4 regions of the uncultured Halopseudomonas sp. genome follow, and region 1 is predicted to be linked to each of the others. Evidence: predicted binding sites of a transcription regulator. Region 1 holds the regulator's gene; each other region holds the start of a gene.
The links. Region 1 encodes FliA, which starts transcription of late flagellar genes. Its sites were predicted from a motif close to CTAAAGTTTNNNNNNNNNNNGCCGNTAA; they were not measured.
Positions count from the first base shown of each region.

Region 2: AAC076_RS09220 (flagellin) is a predicted target of FliA. The motif match lies at 2,162-2,189, and genes of this name have one in related genera.
Region 3: flgM (flagellar biosynthesis anti-sigma factor FlgM) is a predicted target of FliA. The motif match lies at 1,417-1,444, and genes of this name have one in related genera.
Region 4: AAC076_RS09510 (methyl-accepting chemotaxis protein) is a predicted target of FliA. The motif match lies at 1,835-1,862, and genes of this name have one in related genera.

Region 1 covers NZ_CAXBOV010000019.1:77,195-81,407, reverse strand. Annotated here, with positions in the region: gene flhF (flagellar biosynthesis protein FlhF) at 1-1,261, shown strand, start outside; gene fleN (flagellar synthesis regulator FleN) at 1,291-2,118, shown strand; gene AAC076_RS11950 (RNA polymerase sigma factor FliA) at 2,115-2,852, shown strand; gene AAC076_RS11945 (chemotaxis response regulator CheY) at 3,069-3,446, shown strand; gene AAC076_RS11940 (protein phosphatase CheZ) at 3,464-4,213, shown strand, end outside.
Region 2 covers NZ_CAXBOV010000014.1:2,480-6,692, forward strand. Annotated here, with positions in the region: gene fliD (flagellar filament capping protein FliD) at 1-268, opposite strand, end outside; gene AAC076_RS09215 (flagellar protein FlaG) at 371-775, opposite strand; gene AAC076_RS09220 (flagellin) at 851-2,068, opposite strand; gene AAC076_RS09225 (glycosyltransferase) at 2,311-4,213, opposite strand, start outside.
Region 3 covers NZ_CAXBOV010000016.1:20,716-24,928, reverse strand. Annotated here, with positions in the region: gene AAC076_RS10410 (chemotaxis protein CheV) at 1-510, opposite strand, end outside; gene flgA (flagellar basal body P-ring formation chaperone FlgA) at 629-1,339, shown strand; gene flgM (flagellar biosynthesis anti-sigma factor FlgM) at 1,483-1,794, shown strand; gene AAC076_RS10395 (flagellar protein FlgN) at 1,851-2,312, shown strand; gene AAC076_RS10390 (flagellar regulator YcgR PilZN domain-containing protein) at 2,378-3,127, shown strand; gene AAC076_RS10385 (MFS transporter) at 3,137-4,213, opposite strand, start outside.
Region 4 covers NZ_CAXBOV010000014.1:61,522-65,734, forward strand. Annotated here, with positions in the region: gene AAC076_RS09510 (methyl-accepting chemotaxis protein) at 1-1,801, opposite strand, end outside; gene AAC076_RS09515 (M48 family metallopeptidase) at 1,986-2,801, shown strand; gene AAC076_RS09520 (TMEM165/GDT1 family protein) at 2,921-3,493, opposite strand; yybP-ykoY riboswitch at 3,584-3,701, opposite strand; gene AAC076_RS09525 (methyltransferase) at 3,728-4,213, opposite strand, start outside.

The DNA.
Region 1 (4,213 bases):
CGGCGTAGAGCTGACCGCTGCGGTTGACTACGAAGCGCCACGTCTGACCCCACCTACCCCTGGCCTCAGCCAGGAGCTGAAAAAAACCCAGGAGCGCATCGTCAGCGCCCGTGCCCAGCTTGAGGCGGGCGATCGCTCGACCGAGCAGCCCAGTGTCAATCGCCAGCTGTTTGGCGAAACAATGCGACAGGCCGTCCGTGATGGTTCACCGGTTGCCCGTGAGCTGCTCGACAGGCTTAACAACGAACTTGCAGACCCCGCCCCAGAAGCACCTCGCGCCAAGGCGGCGCCCGCTCAGCAGCAGAGTCATTCCGAACCCGAAAACAGTTCAGGGCTCAGCGCCATGCGCGATGAGATTGCTGGCCTGCGTGAAATGCTTGAAGCCCAGCTAGGCAGCATGGCCTGGGGCCAGGTTAACCAGCAGCGCCCGCAACAGGCGAGTCTCTGGCGCCGTCTGACTCAGCTTGGCCTGCCGGCGGAGCTGAGCCAGAAGCTGCTGCAGCTGGTCGCCAATGAAACCAATACCCGCCAGGCCTGGCGGATGTTGCTGGCGCATCTGGCGCACAGTATCCCGGTCATGCGTGAAGAACTGATTGACCAGGGCGGCATCATTGCACTGGTTGGGCCCACGGGGGCCGGCAAGACAACCACCCTGGGCAAGCTCGCCGCGCGCTACGTGCTCAAGCATGGCAGCCAGCATGTGGCCTTGGTCACCATGGATACCTACCGTATTGGCGCCCACGAGCAATTACGTACCCTGGGGCGTATTCTCAACGTTCCGGTACGCGTGGTTGATGAACAGAACAGCCTGGCCGATGTACTGCAGGAGTTTTCCGGCAAGCGTCTGGTGCTGGTCGACAGTGCTGGATTGCAAGCCCAGGATCCGCACCTGCACGGTCAACTCAATCAGCTGGCTGCGTTGGGTCATCGTGTCAGCAAACTGCTGGTGTTGGCAGCGACAAGTCAGTACCAGGTGCTCAAGGCCGCCTATCATACATACAAGGTCTGTGGTCTCAGCGGTTGTGTATTGACCAAGGTTGACGAGGCAGCCACTCTCGGTGAAGCATTGGGTCTGGCCATGCAGCAGGGTTTACCGGTAGCCTATCTGGCAGATGGCCAGCGTATTCCGGATGATATAGTCAAGGCGGTGGGCCATCAGCTGGTCAGCCGCGCGGTCAGTCTGGCGGGTAACGAGGCGCCGGCAGATCAGGCCATGGCAGATGTGTTTGCCGGTATACTACACACCCAGCGGGCAAGCTAACCGTACTTATAAGAAGGTAATTAACGCAGATGGGCAGCAAACATCCGGTTCAGGTTATTGCGGTCACCGGCGGTAAGGGCGGCATTGGCAAGACCAACGTGTCAGTCAATCTCGGTCTCGCGCTTGCCGATTTGGGGCGTCGGGTTGTCCTTCTGGATGCTGACCTTGGCCTGGCCAATGTTGACGTTCTGCTCGGCCTCAAACCCAAGGCGACTCTGGCTGACGTCCTCGAGGGCACCTGTGAGCTGCGCGATGTGCTGCTCGACGGCCCCGGCGGTATCCGTGTAGTTCCTGCCGCTTCCGGCGCTGCCGGTATGGTCAATCTCAATCCCCAACAGCATGCGGGCCTGATTCAGGCATTCAGTGAGATCGGTGACAACATCGATGTCCTGATTGTTGACACTGCAGCCGGTATTGGCGACTCGGTAGTGAGTTTTGTTCGGGCCTCCCAAGAGGTCCTGGTAGTTGTCTGCGATGAGCCCACCTCGATTACCGACGCCTATGCGCTGATCAAACTGCTCAATCGTGACCACGGCATGACGCGTTTCCGGGTATTGGCTAATATGGTTCATACCCCCCAGGAAGGTCGTCTGGTGTTCAGCAAGTTGACCAAGGTCACAGATCGTTTCCTCGACGTAGCTCTGCAGTATGTCGGCGCGGTACCCTACGATGAAAACGTACGCAAGGCGGTGCAGAAACAGCGAGCGATCTATGATGCGTTTCCGCGCAGCAAGGCATCGCTGGCCATTCGCGGGATAGCACAGAAGGTGGACGCCTGGCCGCTACCGGCCAATCCGCGTGGCCACCTCGAATTTTTTGTCGAGCGCCTGGTGCGGCAGACCGGAACAGGCCTATGACGTTAACAGCAGGTGGGGTGAGCATGTATACACGCGCACAGGGTTCCGCTGACTCACAGGATCGACTGGTTGACCAGTTCGCTCCCCTGGTCAAGCGTATTGCCTACCACCTGCTGGGGCGACTGCCTGCCAGCGTCCAGGTTGATGATCTGATACAGGCCGGAATGATTGGTTTGTTGGAGGCTTCTCGCAAGTTCGACAACTCCAAGGGAGCCAGTTTCGAGACCTACGCCGGCATACGTATTCGCGGCGCCATGCTTGATGAGGTGCGCAAGGGTGATTGGGCTCCGCGTTCAGTTCATCGCAACACCCGAATGGTCAGTGACGCAGTGCGCGCTGTTGAATCAAGACTGGGCCGCGACGCCAAGGATCAGGAGATAGCGGCTGAGCTGGAAATGAGTCTGGAGGAGTACTATTCAATCCTCAATGACACCGCGGGCAGCAAATTATTCAGTTTCGATGATCTTCTGGAATCCGGCACTCGGGCTGACGCCCAAAGCGACGAAGAGCCTTTCGGTGGCCTGGAAGATCAGCGTTTCCGTGAGGCGCTGGTAGAAGCGATTGATACCTTGCCAGAGCGCGAGCGTCTGCTTCTTTCTCTGTATTACGATGAAGAGCTGAATCTCAAGGAAATAGGCGCGGTGCTTGGCGTTAGCGAGTCACGTGTCAGTCAATTGCATAGTCAGTGCGCGGCTCGTCTGCGTGCCAGACTGGGCGGGTGGCGAAATGATTGATTTTGTGGTCAACATCCGGACAATGCCCACAGATTGAAGTAATCGTCTGGCAGTAACAGGTATAAAGACGAACAAATGTCAGCGGAGGCAGCGCAATGGAGCCACTCCGGTTACACTGGCGTCAATAAAACGTGAAAGGCTTGTTTGGCCAGTAGCTTAACGGAGTGTAACAACGCACTCTTCCTGGTGTGTACGGAGGTCGACTTGGACAAGAACATGAAAATTCTCATCGTTGATGATTTTTCAACGATGAGGCGCATCATCAAGAATCTGCTGCGTGACCTGGGGTTTACCAACACAGCGGAAGCTGATGACGGTACCTCCGCGCTACCGATGCTGCAGAGTGGCAGTTTCGACTTTCTGGTTACCGACTGGAACATGCCCGGGATGAGCGGCATCGACCTGCTGCGCGCAGTGCGGGCAGATGAACGCCTGAAGCATCTGCCTGTGCTGATGGTGACTGCCGAGGCCAAACGCGACCAGATCATCGAAGCCGCCCAGGCCGGTGTGAATGGTTACGTGGTCAAGCCCTTTACTGCTCAGGCACTCAAGGAAAAGATCGAAAAGATCTTCGAGCGGGTCCAGGCTAAATAACAACCGGGGTACAGGTTATGGCGTTAAGTAAGGACACCGGCCAGGCAACCGCTCAGGAATTTGAACATTCCCTGAAGGATAATGCGCGGCAACTGGTCGATCTCTTGGAGAAAGGTCAGTTCGGCGAAGCCATTCTGGTCATTCACGCGATCAACCAGGCACGGGATCGCGGCCTCTATCACGAGGTGGGACAACTGACCCGCGCCTTGCACAATGCCATTGTCAACTTCCAGCTCGATACCACCCAGGCACTGGGTGATGATGTTGAAGCGACCCGTATTTCTGACGCTTCTGACCGCTTGGACTACGTTGTCACGCTGACGGACAAGGCTGCCAATCGCACCATGGATCTGGTCGACGCCAGTGCGCCCATCGTGGCCAATCTGGGTCAGGAAGCTGCCGCACTTCGAGCAGACTGGGAGCGCCTGCAACGCAGGGAAATGGCTGCTGGAGAGTTTCGCGACCTGTACAAGCGTATGGGTGATTTCCTGGAGAAGACTGAAACGTCGGCTGCCGAAGTCAGTGGGCAATTGAACGAGATTGTCATGGCCCAGGACTACCAGGATCTCACCGGTCAGGTCATCAAGCGTGTGATCACGCTGGTTCACGACGTCGAAGAAAGCCTGCTGAATTTGGTTCGCATGGCCGGCCAGGTTGACCGCATGGCAGGCATAGAACACCAGAAAGTTACCCCCGAAGCAAAAAAAGTGTCACCCAAGGGTGAAGGTCCGCAGATTCATGCCGATAAAAGAGAAGATGTTGTCTCA
Region 2 (4,213 bases), on a different contig from region 1:
CTGCCTTGGCGGTAAAAATGTCTTGTTTGGCGGAGGTCGCGCTTCGCTTTTCAAACAAAGCGGGATCATTGAGATCCTTCAGCGCAGTCTGGAAATCGGAAATCGCGCTTCGAAATTGCCCAAGCCCAGAGAACTTGGCAGTGGTATCGCGCTCCAGACGGTTGAGCTGCGCGGTTTTTGGCGCGCTTTCCGCATTTACCAGAGCCTTGACGATATTGTTGATATCAAGACCAGAGCCGACGCCTGTACCTAAACCTTGAATAGCCATGAGCCTGCCCCTACGACCGATTTTTGACGGTCTGCGTACCGAATAGAATGTCCCGGTAATGCAGGCAAGTTATGTGCCATTAAAACCGGCCAGCAGGAGCCCTCAAGCTTCTGCTTTGAAAAGCAAACTGCGGATTTCGGATAGATTTTCCGAGAGCCTCAGTGCTTCTTCCGAAGGAATCTGGCGAATCACGTCGCCACTGGTTGCCTCGGTTACGTTAATCACCACCCGGCCGCTGCTGTCATCAACATTGAAATTGATGTCACGTTGTACCGACTGGACAAAATTCTGCATGTCAGACACCGCTGCTTCAAGCGTCTCGCGGTCTGGCTCTGCATTGGTTTCCGCGGTATTACGGCTCTGTGCCTCAGCCGATCTGCCAGAAACATTCTCTGCTGCAACATCCTTCTGCCCGCCAGATATAACGCTGGCTTTAGCCGCCTCAACCGAAACACCGGTGCGCGCACTGCTAGTGATTTCAAACGGTTTGAGAACGCCCATTTCCATGATAAATACCTCACAAAGGAAAAAGCGGAGGAAAGGCTTTTAACCCTTCCCCCGCAGTCTAGCTCCGTTTTGACCTTAGCCCAAGAGGCTTAGGACGGCCTGGGGCAACTGGTTGGCCTGGGCCAGGATCGAAGTACCAGCCTGCTGGAGGATCTGGTTCTTGGTCAGCTTCGCAGTTTCAGCAGCGAAGTCGGTGTCCTGAATCCGGCCACGAGCGGCGGAGGCGTTCTCGGACACGTTCTGCAGGTTGCTGATAGTGGACTGGAAGCGGTTTTGGGCAGCACCCAGATCCGCACGCTGGCTATCAATGGACTGCAGTGCAGCGTCGATGATGTAGACAGCTTTCTGAGCACCTTCGGCACTAGTAAGGTCGATATCGCGAACTTCAGCGTCGGTTGCCGCTACTGCAGCCAGAGTTACCGCTGTACCACCAGCCTCTGCTGCAGTGCTTGCTGCCGCAGCAGTAGCACCCGAAGAGAAGGCAATGGACAGTTCGCCATCAGCAGTGCCGAGATCTGCATTGGTGAGAACGTTAATCGCACCCGAATCATCGATGAATGCACCCACCCCGATGTTCGCGTCGTTGATGGCGGTTGCCAGGTTTTGTACCTGTTCGGTTACGGTAGCACCTGAAGCAAATTCAGAGCTGACGGTGAATACCCGATCGGTCCCATCAGCACTGCCACCAGTGATGGTAAAGGAGACGGCAACAGCACCAGAGGCCGCAGCCGTGGCACCGGCTACATCTGCAGTCGCAATGGTGCCGCTGCTGATAGCATCGCTTCTAAGGGACTTGGTGCTGGTTTCGTCCAGCTTCAAGCTGATAGCTTCGTTGGCAGCACTGCCCACCTGGAATGTTTCAGTTCCAAAGCTGCCATCAAACAACTTCTTGCCACCAAAGGCAGTCGTGTTTGAAATACGATCCAATTCTTTCTTCAGCTCGGTGACTTCCGAGTTCAAGGCATCACGCTCGCTATCACCGTTAGAACCGTTGGCAGCCTGCAGGGAAAGGTCACGCATACGCTGGAGGATGTTGGTCGACTCCTGCAAAGCGCCTTCAGCAGTCTGGGCAATCGAAATACCGTTGTTTGCGTTCTTGGTTGCTACACCGAGACCATTGATCTGACTGGTCAGACGGTTGGAGATCTGCAGGCCAGCTGCGTCGTCCTTGGCACTGTTGATCTGCGAACCGGAGGACAAGCGCTGCAGGGAAGTCTGCAGGTTGTTCGAAGAAGCACCCAAGTTACGCTGGGCGTTCAGTGAAGCTACGTTAGTGTTGACTGTAAGAGCCATGGTAAGTACCTCGTAAACTTGGTTATGTTTGCCTGAGCAGCGATCTCAGGGCTGGACTTGCCCAGGCACCCATTGAGTTCGCATTCAGTTACTGTATCGACGCCACTTACCAAAGCTTTAGGGGTTTTGAAAAAAAACTTTGTCAATCCCTCTGCACCTGCCGTGGCGAGGCTGAGATGCCCATCAGCCTTACCTTGTTTATCGCCTATACCACGATATTCTTTAGGCCTCAGTCCAAAAAATCAGTCCGGCAACCAGGCCTGACGCCATAGATCGAGATTAACGCCCTCAAGCATCCACTGGCTTCGCACCGTTCCTCGCAAAGCGTCACCCATGGCCTCGCTAGCCTCACGATCGGCAAGATGCATGCGTATCGCTTCTATCCAATCCTTGTATCGATTCTTGACGCGGGTGACAGGTAGGTCACCTTCATAGCAACGCAGATCGCTACATATGACCGGGTATCCGCAAATCCCGTACTCAAGCAGCCGCAGGTTGCTCTTGCATTCATTAAAGAGATTCTGCTCAACCGGAGCCAGAGCCAGATCGAGGTTTAGTCGCGCCAAAGCCATTGGATACTGTGTGATTGGCACACCCGGATGATACTCATGGATGTAGGGCCTCATCCTCTCCGGACACATACCAAAAAACACCCACTCCACCTCATCGGCAAGCGCTTTGACGACATCCTCAATCATCTCCAGATCACCGGTATGGCTGGCGCCCCCTGCCCAGCCAACCCGTGGCTTTGTACCAGTACGTCTGCGACTCTCGGGAAGATTCTCGCCCCACCAAAGCGGATCAAGCGTGTTGTGTCTGACCCTGATGTCGTGATGAAAATCATTAAAAGCATCTGCGATTGCTTCTGTGGACACCACAAAACGATCTACGTAGGACAGCCCTCGCCTCAGGGACTTGACGATATCCTTGGGCATATGATCCCTATGAACACTTTTCAGCGGCAGATTCGGCAGATAGTCGTCCAGCTCGTATACCTTGAAGGCCCTGGAAAAAGCGCGCATACGGCGCATCGCCTCCAACCTTTCGTTGGCTATCTGCCGCTGCATGACAACCACATCAGGATCGTAACGCTCTAGATCGGTGACATGCATCAAACCACGGGATAGAGCACCATCAATCAAACCGGCCGTTTTCAATGCACTGAAGGGTTGAATCATGCGGTACTGGCCACAGCCCGTCTCATCAGCATGATGCGCCAGGACAACAGGTACCGGATGAAAAGCATTCAAGGGCCGCCAGGAAATCTGGGGATCTGCTAACTTGAAGCCGCCAGGCTTGGCCAGCGAGAAATTGGGATTATACGCAGGGTCACGTGCCAGACGCGGCAGCCAGCGACTATATAGCTCATCCTCAATATCTCTTGGGATCGCTCTTTTTTCAACACCATGAAGTAACGTAGCGCGTGGAGTCCAAACCAGCAGATGCCCGCTATCGGCAATACGCAGGCAAAGATCGATATTGGCCCCCTGATCAGCAAAGTGCTGCGCGTCCATACCGCCCACATCAATATACAGAGACTTGCGCACCAGCAGGCAGCTGTCGGCAACGGCACCGACATTCTGATCAACCTGCAATCGTTGCATGTATCCGGGAGCATCCAGTGGCTCGCCAAGGAAAACAGCGCCCGCGGGTCCTTCCAGACCTAGAATCAAGCCAGCATGGGTAATCAGACCTTCGGAATTTACCGTACGCGCACCCACGACGCCGACTTCTGGTCTTTGACCGTGGTTCATAAGTGAATCAAGCCAATTCGCGTCAATCACCGCCACATCCGAGCGCAGCAGCAACAGGTAGTCTCCGCCTGCATTTAGTGCCGCCTGGTTACAGGCCTCGCTATGACTCAAGCGTTCGGGGGAGCGCATCACCTTAATTTTTTCGCTACCCATGTGCTCCACCGCCTTCAACCACTCGACTGTTGCGGGCTTCTGACTCTGATTATCAATCAACAGGATCTCGTAGTCGGAATAATCGGTGTTTTCGAGAACACTCATGACACAGCGCTGAGCCATCGCCAGATCGTCGTTTACAACAATTACCACCGACACCAACGGCCGCTCAGGATGCCCATAATCAATTCTGTACTGACCGGGAATTACGCTGTCCAGTTGCGCTTTTGAATATCCG
Region 3 (4,213 bases), on a different contig from region 1:
CTCATCGATCACGCCTGCAGTGATGGTTTCCACGGTTGGCACTACCTCGGCAAGAATCTTCTCGACGTCGATAATTTCAACCATTTTATCATCCACACGCGTAACGGCCGTCAGATAATGATCGCGACCAGTACCCCTTGGCGGCGGGTGGATGTCGGACCAGTTCATATTGACGATCCGCTCAACCGAGCGCACCAGAAAACCCTGAACCCGATAGTTGTATTCGGTAATGATCACGAATGCTGTGCTCAAATCATCGAGTCCCGGTCCACCAGTGGCCTTGTTGAGATCAATGATAGGCAGAGTACCACCGCGAATGTGCGCAACGCCCCGGACGACCGGATTCAAGCGCGGCAGGATAGTGAGCTTTGGACATTGCAGCACTTCCTTGACCTTGAACACATTGATGCCGTAGAGCTGCGGCCCGGAAAGTCGAAACAACAAGAGTTCAAGACGGTTCTGCCCGACCAACTGCGTACGTTGGTTGACCGAATCCATTACGCCAGCCATGGGCAACTCCTCAAATATCTCGAATGAAACGGCATGCATCTTGCTGCACTGTTTGGGTAGTACTTGTTACGGCGTTTTTTTGACATTCGCCAACCCACTCGTCATCAGGGTTCATTGTATGCGTTTTCTCACAGGGTGCGCGGTATTGCCGCTATTTTTTTGCGCAGGCGTTTCTGCCAATCCACTGATTGATCAACTTATCGGCGCGACTACCTCTTTTCTTGAGCAGGAAATCGAAAGTCATCTGCAGCGCAGTGCTCGGGATGCTCGCTATGAAGTGCAAGTCAATCGGCTAGACAACCGGCTGAGACTGCCATTGTGCCCTGAAGGAGCCCTGGAAGCCGAGCTGGAAAGCCCCGCCGAACCTGTGGGCCGTGTCACCGTGCGACTCAGTTGTGAGAGCGAAGTGCGCTGGCGGCTGTTCGTCCCTGCCCAGGTAAGCCTTTACCAACCTGTACTTGTGACCACCCGACCACTTTCTCGCCATGCCGTCATTGGCAAACAGGATGTCACCCTCCTGGAGCGGGACGTCGGACTCTTGAATAATGCCTATCTGACCGATCTGGATCAGGTAGCGGGTTTACGCCTCAGGCGTCAGGTAGCAGCTGATACGGTTTTGGCCCCCAATCAGCTGGAACAGCAAGAAGTGGTCAAACGGGGCGACAAGGTAGTGATCAGCGCGGCGAACAGTCATGTGTCTGTTCGCATGCCAGGGGAGGCGCTGGAAAACGGTAACATGGGCAGTCAGATACGAGTGCGCAACATCAGGTCCGGACGCACCGTCAAGGCCAGAATTACCGGCCCCGGACAAGTTGAAGTGGCGATGTGACCTTATCGCCCAATTACTCTATAATCTCAACATGAAAATTGGTGTGAAAAACGTGACCAGATTCACACTAATCTTTCCTAAAGTTTTGACTGCATCGGCCGTTACAGGTGTTAGTAAAGCATTTAGGTTCTGAGGAAAACAGAATGGTTATTGACTTCAACGCATCAAACAGTGCCAATCGGGGTGCCCAGACAGGCGCTACTGTGGGCAAGCGCGATGCCGCGGCCGAAGGCACCCGTCCTGCCGCGCAAGGAAACGCGCAAAACACCACTGTGGAAGAGGGGCAGGTGAAACTCAGCCCACAGGCTCAACAATTACAGGCGGTTGAAGAACGTCTACGTGACTTGCCGGTGGTCGACAGCGAACGCGTGGACCAGATTCGGCAGGCTATCAGTGACGGCACTTACAACGTCGACAGTGGCCGTATTGCGGACAAGCTGCTGGCTCTGGAATAACTCCTCGGGAGAATGTCCGGCCACCTTGTCTGCACAGCGGTTAGCGGAGAAAGCAAATGGAACATCTGGAGAAAGTCTTTTTACAGGCACAACCGGACTGTGAAGCTTTTGCTGAGCTCCTGGATCTTGAACAACAGGCGCTTGTAGATCGAGACATGGCTGAATTGGAGAAGCTTCTAGCGGCCAAGACTCCCCTGATCGAAGCACTTGCACGGCACGATCTTGCGATCCGCACTTGCTGTACACAAATTGGCGTCGCCCCCGGCGACGGCCTTGAAGCTCACATCAAATCCCTTGGCGCACCCACACTGCTGGAAAGATATTCCGCATTTCAGGATACGTTACAGCGTTGCCAGGCTGGCAATTTACGTAATGCGCGATTGGTTAGACATAACCAGCAGGCCACCGGCAATCTACTTGATCTCCTGCGTAACCAGGGTGAGACAAGCCAGAGCGTATATGATCGCCAGGGCATCGCCAGCCGTTCCGGCAACCAGCGCAACCTGACCAAGGCCTGAACAGCGTGTCAGATAGCCAGCATACTGTAGTAGTATGTTTGTCCATTTGAACTAGAGAGCCCTCAGTGTCTAGCCTATTCAATCAGGAAGTCGGCCCGCAGCCTCCACGGGATGTCCACTCTCCAGTAGAGATACTTTCGTTGCTGAAAAATATTCAGCAGCACCGCGATCATCTGCGCGTTACCTTTGTTGATCGCCCGCAAAAGTTCCAGAGCTTTATTGTGGAGATTGATAGCGCCACCAAGACTCTCTGGATCGACGAGATGATGCCACGCGACGGCGATCGGTTTGCTGTTGCGGGAGAAGCGTTCCGCGTGGATGCCTGGCATGAGGGCGTGCACATGCGTTGGCACTGTCCTGGCGTACAACGGCTGATGCTGGACGGAGTACCCACCTACTGCGCACCCTTGCCAGAGGAAATGGTTTACCACCAGAAGCGTGGCGCTTTCAGGGCTGCAGTGCGACGCAGCATGGAGCTGGCTGTTCACCTGGGTCACGCGAAGCGCGATACGGCTCTGGACGGCACACTGATGGATATCTCTGCAACAGGCTGCAAAGCCCGCTTTTCCGGGGACTGCACACACCAACTACCCCCAGGCGACTTGTTCGAGAGTTGCTCACTGGAGCTCCCTGAAACCGGACGACTCAACCTGAGTATAGAAATACGCCACGCCCAGTACGATTCAGGCAGCAATGAAACTCAGGTCGGTCTGGCCTTTCGTCAGATTCCGGCCACCGCCCAGCGTCAGATCGACCGGTTCGTCAACTATCTCCAGCGCGAGGCACGCCGGCTGGAGAAGGAAGACCTTTTCTAGCAAACGCCCCTAACCGGGGCGGTGATCGGCCTGATCTTCGTCCTTATCAAAGCCGGAACCAGGCACAACATCCTCACGCATCTGCTCTTCGACCTGCTGTTCGTCTACCCGTGGATCCATTGCTGCCGACAATGAGGACGTAACAAGGTTACCCCCGGCCGGCAGAAAGTGCATCGGCGCATCAAGCGACAGATTTTCTCCGGTAACGCGCTCAGGCCTGACCCTAATCACCAGAACCAGGGTGCAAAGCGCCATGAACACGTAAAGCATATTAGGCCCAAGAAATTTCATCATTACGGAACCCAGCAGGGGTCCGAAGCTGGCCCCCAGACCAAAGGTGACCAGCAGCATGGCCGAGAGTGCTACGCGATCATCAGGGTCGATATGGTCATTTGCCAGGGCGACTGCGATGGGATAGAGGGTAAAGGCCAATATGCCGAACATGCTGGTCAGGACCAACAACCCGAAGGGCGGCAAAGGTACCAGTGCAATAATCAGGACCACGCCGGTCAGGACAATGGCATTTATCTGAATCATCCGACTCCGGTCCAGGCGGTCGGAAAGCCAGCCAGCAGGCCACTGGGCAAATAGTCCAGCTCCAATGGTGACCGCCATGAAAATACCAACCTCTGAGGTCACCAGGCCAACGCCAGTGGCGAACACAGGTGCCATGCCGTAAAAGGAACCAAGCAACAGACCTGATACTGCCACCGTTGTCAGCGCAAGAGGGATACGATTGAGGAACACTCGCACTTTCATGGGCGCCGGGTGCAGGGGCGCAGGGTGAATCCGATTGGTCACCGCGACCGGCACCAGGCACAGTGAAAAGCACATTGAGACGATCAGCAGATGACTCAGGTTGAGCTCTGGCATCACAGTCAGAATCCCCTGCCCCATTGCCAGACCCAGAAAAGTTACTGACATGTAGCTGGCGAAGACCATGCCACGCTGGTGGGGCTCAGCCTGTTCGTTCAGCCAGCTTTCCAGCACCATGTACTGACACATCATCGCAACACCGACAACAAGCCTGAGTACAAACCAGACTTGCACGTCTGCGGTCAGGGCATGCCCGAGAACCGAGGCAGT
Region 4 (4,213 bases), on a different contig from region 1:
TCATCGTCTGGATTTCTTCAGTCGAACTCTGCGTCTTCTGCGCCAGGTTGCGGACCTCGTCGGCAACCACAGCGAAACCTCGCCCCTGCTCGCCCGCCCGCGCCGCCTCGATGGCCGCATTCAACGCCAGGAGATTGGTCTGCTCTGCGATACCGCGGATGGTCGCCAGAATACCGGTGATGTTATCGCTGTCGCGGGCCAGTGACTGCACACTGGCTACCGCTTTCTTGATGTCCTCCGCCAGGCCCTGCGTAGCGGCCGCACTGGCCTTGACAACATCACGGCCGTGACTCGCCGAGCCATCGGCGTTTCTGGCCGCTTCTGCAGCCTGGGAGGCGTTACGGGCAACGTCCTGGGCAGTGGCCGTCATCTGCGTAACAGCAGTCGCTACCTGATCGATCTCGCTAAGCTGACGCTGAATGCCGTCATTGGTACGCATGGCGATATCTGCGGTGTGCTCGGAAGCGTCGGTGACCTGGGCAACAGATCCGACTACTTCGCGGATCATCGCCTGCAACTTGTCGAGAAATCTGTTGAAGCCTACGGCTATGGAGCCCAGCTCATCCCCCCTGTCTACCGTCAAACGCTTGGTCAAATCGCCCTCCCCCTGGGCAATATCATCAAGCATCGCTACCAGACGGCGCGCTGGGCGAGACAGGCTGAGGCCCAGCAAAACCATTACCAGCAAGCCGGCCAGCGCGACAATAACGCCAATGGCAATCAGGGTTGCAGTATCACTAGCCTGGCGGGATTTCATCTCACCGGTCAACGTAGCCACGTCGCCCATGACAGCATCCAGTGGCAGCGTGATAAGCAGAGTCCAGCGGCTACCCGTCTCACCAATGGGAACCGGCATCACCAGCTCGATATGACCACCCGCTTCATCCACATCGTATATGAGCTCGTCACCCAGGGCTCCGATATTGGCGATCTCATTATCGTCAAGGATCTTGCTTGCGGGATCACCAGGGCGAGCATCATCACCGGTGTATGCAACCAGCCGACCATTACTGCTGATCAGCGCCTGCTCTCCAAGTCCGTTGAAGAGCTCCGCATTGTTTTCCAGCAGGGTCTGCTGAATGAAATCAAGGGACAGATCAACGCCCACGATTCCACGGAATTCGCCATCGGAAATGATCGGTACCGTGAATGAGGACAGCATGACCTGCTTGCCGCCCAAATCGTAGGGCGCAGGATCAATCACGCAGGGTTTGAGGGTGTCGCGCGGGCACAGATAATATTCCCCCGCGCGCACGCCGGTAGCCGTTATGGTCTCACTCTCAAGATCAGAAAGTGCGTCCAGTTCGGGCTCTCCACCTTCGCCTCTGAACCACCAGGGCATGAATCGGCCGGTGCCGTCATACCCGTCGGTTTCAACACCCTCGAAATACTGGTCCAGATCATCGAACGCATTGGGTTCCCAGCCGACATAAACGCCCAATAGCTCAGGGTTTTGCACGAGGGTATTTCGCAACACCCGAACCATTTCCTCCCGGCTCATCATCAGCGTGGATAAGCCGTCAGGCTCAATCTCACCAAGCAAACGGTTAAGCTGCGAGAGTTGATCAGCGACCATGAAAGGGTCACTCAGGCGACGACGTATACGCTGACTTTCAGCAGAAGCGACGGCTGTTAGCTGACCCTGGACCTGGCGCTCGATCAGCTCACGGCTGCTATCCTGTACAAACTGCTGACTACGGTCCGCCGAGTTGACGCTGTAAAGCGTTACCAGGCCAACGGCAGCGAACAGGCACGCCCCTGCTAGTACTACAATAGCGGACTGAATGGATTTGAATTTCATGCGTTACCCCGGCTGGACGTGTTCCCTATGAACTTATCGGCTGGCGCACGCAGATCTTCAGCACCATTTTGAATTGATAGGCATTTTAATCAATCGGCTGATAGCTAACTGACGCACAATGCCAACCATACAAACGGATCAAGCTGTTTGATCCGTGGTATTCACAACACAGGATTATCCCCAAATGCGCAGTCGTCTCATATTACTCTTGTTACCGTTATTGATACTGACCGGGTGCCAGGCAGTGCAAACCACGCAAGGCGGCGCTGTTGGCGTTGATCGCACGCAATACATGTTCGGCGGACTATCCAGCGACGAAGTCGACAAGATGGCAGCGCAGTCCTACGCCAAGCAGTTGGCAGAGGCCCGCGCCAAGGGACTGCTCAATACCGACAAGGCAATGCTCAATCGTCTTCGCCGAATATCGAGCCACCTGATACCCGAGGTTACGCACTTCCGGCCGGATGCGAAAAACTGGAACTGGGAGGTCAATCTGATCAAGAGTGACCAGATAAACGCCAGTGCAGCCCCTGGTGGCAAGATTCTGTTTTATACCGGCATTGTCGACAAGCTTAAACTCAGTGATGCGGAGATAGCCCAGATCATGGGCCACGAGATCGCCCACGCCCTGCGCGAGCACGGACGCGAGGCAATTTCCCGCGCCTACACATCACAGATGGGTACCCAGATCGCCGGCGCCCTCCTCGGCCTCGGAGAAGGCAGCATGCAGGTAGCCGATGCCGCGGTGCAATATGGTCTGATGCTGCCAAACAGCCGCTCGAATGAAACCGAGGCAGATCTGATCGGCATGGAGCTTGCTGCGCGGGCTGGATACTCACCGGAAGCTGCTGTGAGCCTTTGGCAGAAAATGGCCAGCGCCTCCCAGGGCAGTCCACCGCAGTTTCTCAGCACCCACCCATCGACAGGCGGGCGCATCCAAACCCTGCGAGCGACCATACCGAGTGTCAGACCTCTGTATGAGGCATCGAACAAGCGTTGACATACCCAGGTCCAAACATGACCAGCGCCCGCCACCGGTAAGCGCGTAAGGTATAGAAACTGGAACGGCAAAAACCACAAAGCCGGAAGTCGCCTTTGGCACTTCCGGCTTTTGTGCATCTAGCCCGTGTTCAATGCCAGCCAACCGGCATATAGTCCCATCAGCAAAAAGGCGAAGGCTGCGACACTGCGTATCAGGCCCAATGGTAATTTCGCCGCAGCAGCATTGCCCATGAACACTACCGGCACGTTGGCCAGCATCATGCCCAGGGTGGTTCCCATGATCACCCATACATAGGCTTCAAATTGCGCCGCCAGTACCACGGTCGCGATCTGAGTCTTGTCACCCATCTCGGCAATAAAGAAAGCCACCACTGTCGCCATGAAAGCACCGTAATGACTGATAGGTGGAGTGTCGTCATCGTCCAGCTTGTCGGGCACCAGCGTCCAGGCTGCCACGGCAAAAAAGGACACCGCGAGAATGCCGTAGAGCCAGGTATCGGTTAGCAGGGAGCTGACAAATTGGCCGAGAGCACCGGCAAGCGCGTGATTGGCCAGGGTGGCGACGAGAATGCCCAGCACGATCGGCCAGGGTCGACGAAAGCGCAGCGCTAATACCAATGCCAACAACTGGGTTTTATCGCCTATTTCGGCGAGAGCAACGATACCGGTCGAGACCAGAAAGGATTCCACAGATTTTCCAGAGAGGGCGGGTCAGACAAACCATTGACACATGTCTACCCCCCGCCCTCGGTTGGTCGATATGTGTCAAAGGTCTCGTCAAACCCTGTCGGCTTCATGCTGAATACATGAGCGACGGCGGGTCGCAAGTACCATGGTCTGCGGACCAATTATGTTGATACTTGCCTCTATTGAGAGACTACTCCCCTAAGACGAGCTGAAAGATAACCCACACCCGCCACATGGTCAACCGGGAGCGACAGCGGAGTAGACCTTGAATCGGCTGTTCTCCCTGAGTACGTCGCATGGGCCGATATGCGCTTCGATGAGGGCGGGATAGCGCAGAAACCCATTGGCCACGATACGCATTTCGCCGCCGGGTAGCAGGTGGCGCGTCATCTGCTCGAAAAAGCGCTCGGCGATACTGGTGTCGTGTTTGATGCCGGTATGAAACGGAGGATTGCTGACCACTGCTGCCAGCCGCCCGTGCACATCACTCAAGCCATCAGAGGGGTAGACCTCCGCCTCCACGCCGTTGCGCTCCAGTGTCTGACGCGCGCAGTAAAGCGCCAGGGCGTCAACATCGACCATCTCGAAACGGCTACCCGGATTACGCCGGGCCAAAGCGGTGGCGAGCACACCTGCACCACAACCAAAATCCAGCACTTTTCCACTTGGCAACGGGGCAAGTTCTTCAAGGAGCAACTGACTACCTTCGTCCAGCCGACCGTG